2 regions of the Microbacterium sp. 22195 genome follow, and region 1 is predicted to be linked to the other one. Evidence: predicted binding sites of a transcription regulator. Region 1 holds the regulator's gene; the other holds the start of a gene.

Region 1 (2,385 bases):
CACGATGAGCCTGGGCGTGGATGCCGATGCCGTGCGCCGCGTCGAGCCGATGGCAGCCTCGGCGCTGGAGGATCTGCGGCGTCGTTCGCGGCTGTCCGACGTGATCGACGAGCTGCGCGCCCCTCTGCTCGCCGCCGCCGACGCCTCGTCGTATCTCGTCGTCGTGACGGACGCCGACGGTGTGGTGCTGTGGCGCAGCGGCGCGCCGAGGGTGAAGCTGCACGCCGATCGGCTCGGCTTCGTGGACGGTGCGCGATGGACGGAGAGCATCGTGGGGACCAACGCGATCGGCACCGCGCTCGTCGAGGATGCGCCCGTGCAGCTGTTCTCGGCCGAACACTACGAGAACGCGCAGGTGCCCTGGTACTGCACCGCCGAGCCGATCCACGACCCGATCGACGGGACGCTGCTCGGCGTCGTGGACGTCAGCGGCCCCGCGCTGACGCTGCATCCCGCCATCCGCGCGCTGGTGTCGGCGGCGGCGAGGATCGCCGAGGCATCGCTCTGGCGCCGGCACAGCATGCGGCTGGACCGTCTGCGCAGGGCCGCGCAGCCTCTGCTGGCCGGCGTGCAGGGACCGGCGCTGGTCGTCGACGACCACGGCTGGGTCGCCGCGCAGCAGGGGCTGTCCGCCCGCGACCGGATCGAGGTCCCGCACGCGGATCGCACCCTCGCCGTGCCCGGACTGGGTGTGTGCGTGCCCGAGCGCCTGCCGGAGGGCTGGCTGATCAGACCCGCGGCGGACACCTCTGTGGTGGCGGTGCTCGACCTCAGGGGCGCGCAGGCGTGCATCGAGGTGCGGGCCGACGCATCCACCTGGCGCGTGCCGCTCACGCCGCGGCACGCCGACATGCTCGCCCTGCTCTCGGATGCCGGTCCCGCCGGCGTCACGGCCGCCGACCTCAGCCGTCGCCTGCACGGCGACGTCGACCATCAGGTCACCGTGCGCGCGGAGTTCTCCCGCCTGCGACGCTCGGCGGGCGCGCTGGTCGCCGGCGCGCCGTACCGGATCGCGGACGGAGTCCTGCTGAGCGTGCGGCGGGGATAGCCGATCAGACGGCGCGCAGCACCGCCACGACCTTGCCGAGCACCACGGCCTCGTCGCCGAGGATCGGCTCGAACGCCGAGTTGCGGGGGAGCAGCCAGGTGTGGCCGTCCCGCCGGCGGAAGGTCTTGACCGTCGCCTCGCCGTCGATCATGGCCGCGACGATCTCGCCGTTCTCGGCGTTGCTCTGCGTGCGCACCACCACCCAGTCCCCGTCGCAGATGGCGGCGTCGATCATGGACTCGCCGTTGACCTTGAGCATGAACAGCTCGCCCTTGCCGACGAGCTGGCGGGGGAGCGGGAAGATCTCCTCGACCTGCTGCTCCGCGGTGATCGGGATGCCGGCCGCGATCTGGCCGACCAGGGGGACCAGGGCCGCGTCTCCGACGGCGGGAGCGGAATCGGCGGGATTCTCCGTGCTCGTGCCGGGGAGATCGATCAGCACCTCCATGGCGCGGGTCTTGCCGGGATCACGGCGGAGGTAGCCGCTGAGCTCGAGCTGGCCCAGCTGGTGGGTGACGCTGGAGAGCGACTTGAGCCCGACGGCGTCACCGATCTCGCGCATGCTCGGCGGATAGCCGTACCGGGCGATGGAGGTCTGGATGACCTCGAGGATCGCGATCTGCTTCGCGCTGAGGCTCTTGCGGCGACGCGTGCGCGGAGCCTCGGATGCGGGGGTGGCGTTCTCGCTCATCGGTGCTCCTTCTCAGCGGGCCGGACCGGGCTGGATCCGCGTCATCGCGGGCTTCCGGTTCGAATGTCGGTGGCCAGTGGTGTGCTGTCCATATCGAAACCGTATCCGAGATATCGCGGAAAACGGAAGATCTGTTCGAGCGTGTCGGCGACATTCTCGGACGGGTTTCGAAGAATTCTTGACAGATGTTCGATATCGAAGATAGATTCGGAACACAGCTTCGCATCCGGCGTCCCCGGCCGGATGCCGGATGCGAAAGCTGTACCGGTCCCGCCGATCGGCGGGAAGAAGAAGAGGAGCCTCACATGAGCACCATCAGCATCCAGAGCCCCGCGATCCTTCGCGCCTCCGCAGGTGCCTCCACGCGTGCGGTGCGCTCGACGAAGCTCCGCCTCACGGTGCGCGGTCGTCGTGTGCTGGCGGCGGTCGCCGCTGCCCCTCTCGTCGCGGGCATCGCGTTCTCGGTGCTGGCGGGCGGTTCGGCACTCGCCTCGGGTGAGCAGAACGCCGGGGTCTCCTTCGAGACCGTGACGGTGCTCCCGGGCGACACCCTGTGGTCGATCGCGTCGGAGATCGCGCCCGGCGTCGACCCGCGTGACGTGATCGACGACATCATGAGTCTGAACAACCTCAGCAGCGGTGCGAT
Region 2 (2,385 bases), on a different contig from region 1:
CGGAGCCGGCGCACCAGCACCTCCTCGGCACGACGGCGCAGCTCCTCGGGGTCGACGGGCGCCTCCGCAGCGTCGGGATCCGCCTCCGCTTCGGCGTCCGAGTGCCCCGCAGGGAAGTCGGACCTGCGTCGCGGGCCGTCGATCAGCGCGGAGCGCCAGAGACCCTCTTCACCCGTGCGCCGCGGCATGCCGTCGGGCTCGGAGTCGGGCTCTCGGCGCGGCGGCACGCCCGCCTTCGATCGCGCGCCGCCGAAGAGCGGGATGACGGGGGCGAGATGCTCCTCGCCCCCGTTCGTGTGCCCCATGATCAGGCCGGACGACGCTCGGCGAGCTCGTCAGCCGGAGCCTCGGTCGCAGCCTTCACGCCGATGCCCAGCTTCTGCTTGATCTGCGTCTCGATCGCGACGGCGATGTCCTCGTTCTTGATCAGGAAGTTGCGGGCGTTCTCCTTGCCCTGGCCGAGCTGGTCGCCGTCGTAGGTGTACCAGGAACCGGACTTCTTGACGATGCCGTGCTCGACTCCGAAGTCGATCAGGCTGCCCTCGCGGGAGATGCCGATGCCGTACAGGATGTCGAACTCGGCCTGCTTGAAGGGCGGAGCCATCTTGTTCTTGACGACCTTGACGCGGGTGCGGTTGCCGACCGCCTCGGCGCCGTCCTTGAGGGTCTCGATGCGGCGGATGTCCAGACGCACGGACGCGTAGAACTTCAGCGCCTTACCACCGGCGGTGGTCTCGGGCGAGCCGAAGAAGACTCCGATCTTCTCACGCAGCTGGTTGATGAAGATGGCGGTGGTCTTGGTCTGGTTCAGTCCACCGGTCAGCTTTCGGAGGGCCTGCGACATCAGTCGAGCCTGGAGGCCGACGTGCGAGTCGCCCATCTCACCCTTGATCTCGGCCTCGGGGACGAGGGCGGCGACGGAGTCGATCACGACCAGGTCGATCGCACCGGAGCGGATCAGCATGTCGGCGATCTCCAGTGCCTGCTCACCCGTGTCGGGCTGAGAGACCAGCAGCTGGTCGATGTCGACGCCGAGCTTGCGGGCGTACTCGGGGTCGAGTGCGTGCTCCGCGTCGATGAACGCGGCGATGCCGCCGGCGCGCTGGGCGTTGGCGATGGCGTGCAGCGTGAGCGTGGTCTTACCGGAGGACTCGGGGCCGTAGATCTCGATGATGCGGCCGCGCGGAAGCCCGCCGATGCCGAGTGCGGAGTCCAGGGCGATCGAGCCGGTGGAGATGACCTCGACGGGGGCGCGCTCGTCGCTGCCCAGTCGCATGATCGATCCCTTGCCGAACTGACGCTCGATGTGCGCGAGTGCGGAATCCAGTGCCTTCTCGCGGTCGTCGGTGGATGGCATGACGTGCTCCTCAGTGTCTCGAATGCTGCCGCCTGTAGGCTGTCGCGGCCTCTCCGGGATGGATCGACTCTGCGACAAGGCGTATGGCTGGTGCCACATCCATCACGCTAGAGGGGGCCTCCGACATCGAGTCGGGAGAGCCGCCTTCTGTGGATGAAGATCACACCAGGACCACTTGTGCAGAACGATACGCGCATCTCGAACACATCTTCGACGACACGCCGCACGGTCGCGCCCGACTTTCGATCGCCGCTCGCGCTCAGTCCTTGCGACTCAGCGCCGTCGCGGCTCCAGCCGGCCCACGCCGTAGCGACGCTCGGCGGGCACGTCGGCCTCCTCGCACAGCGCGAGCCAGATGTCCCGCGGCGGGACGCCCGCGTCCAGCGCCTCCAGCGCCGTCCTGCCGAGCCCGCTGAGGATCAGATCGTGCGTGAGAGCCGTCGCGCGCCCGCCGAACTCGTCGTCGACAGCGCGCAGGAATTCACTGCGTCGCATCCGTGCCTCTCGCCGATCAGTGCAGCGAGAGCTCGGGCTCGACCGAGGCGACCAGGTCGTCCGGCACGACGTCCGGGAAGCTGCTCAGGCCCTCGAGGACCGAGATGCGGTCACCGACCTCGCGCATGATCGTCGAGATGGGAACGTCGAGTGCGTCGGCGACCGAGGCGAGGATCTCGCTGGAGGCCTCCTTCTGACCGCGCTCGACCTCGCTCAGGTAACCGAGCGCGACCGATGCCTTGCTCGCCACCTGTCGGAGGGTGCGCCCCTTCTGCAGGCGGAAGTCCCGCAGCACATCGCCGATCTCCTGTCTGACAAGGATCATCGGAACCTCCTCTCCACGATCCCCCTCGGAGTCCCCGAGTGGATGGCCAGTCTAACCCGACTGGATGACGCTGAATCTACTGTTTCTCGCTGTGGTTCTGTTGTGAGGGATGATGCGGGTCTGACGGTGTGTCGATTGCTGAGCACATCAGGGACAACCCGCGTTCGGCATCCGCTATTCCCGCAGGGCGCGCAACGCCAGCGCGATC

The links. The regulator LexA, encoded in region 1, represses DNA repair genes until DNA is damaged. The targets are predictions, from matches to a motif close to TCGAACANNTGTTCGA.
Region 2: a site for LexA is predicted at 1,556-1,571, ahead of recA (recombinase RecA). Genes of this name have one in related genera too.

The regions. Positions count from the first base shown of each region.
Region 1 covers NZ_JBQEPE010000005.1:17,257-19,641, reverse strand. Annotated here, with positions in the region: gene ACTJJ4_RS14255 (GAF domain-containing protein) at 1-1,048, shown strand, start outside; gene lexA (transcriptional repressor LexA) at 1,053-1,739, opposite strand; gene ACTJJ4_RS14245 (hypothetical protein) at 1,781-2,044, opposite strand; gene ACTJJ4_RS14240 (LysM peptidoglycan-binding domain-containing protein) at 2,045-2,385, shown strand, end outside.
Region 2 covers NZ_JBQEPE010000001.1:780,558-782,942, forward strand. Annotated here, with positions in the region: gene ACTJJ4_RS03925 (regulatory protein RecX) at 1-305, opposite strand, end outside; gene recA (recombinase RecA) at 308-1,357, opposite strand; gene ACTJJ4_RS03935 (DUF3046 domain-containing protein) at 1,631-1,852, opposite strand; gene ACTJJ4_RS03940 (helix-turn-helix domain-containing protein) at 1,869-2,177, opposite strand; gene ACTJJ4_RS03945 (CinA family protein) at 2,352-2,385, opposite strand, start outside.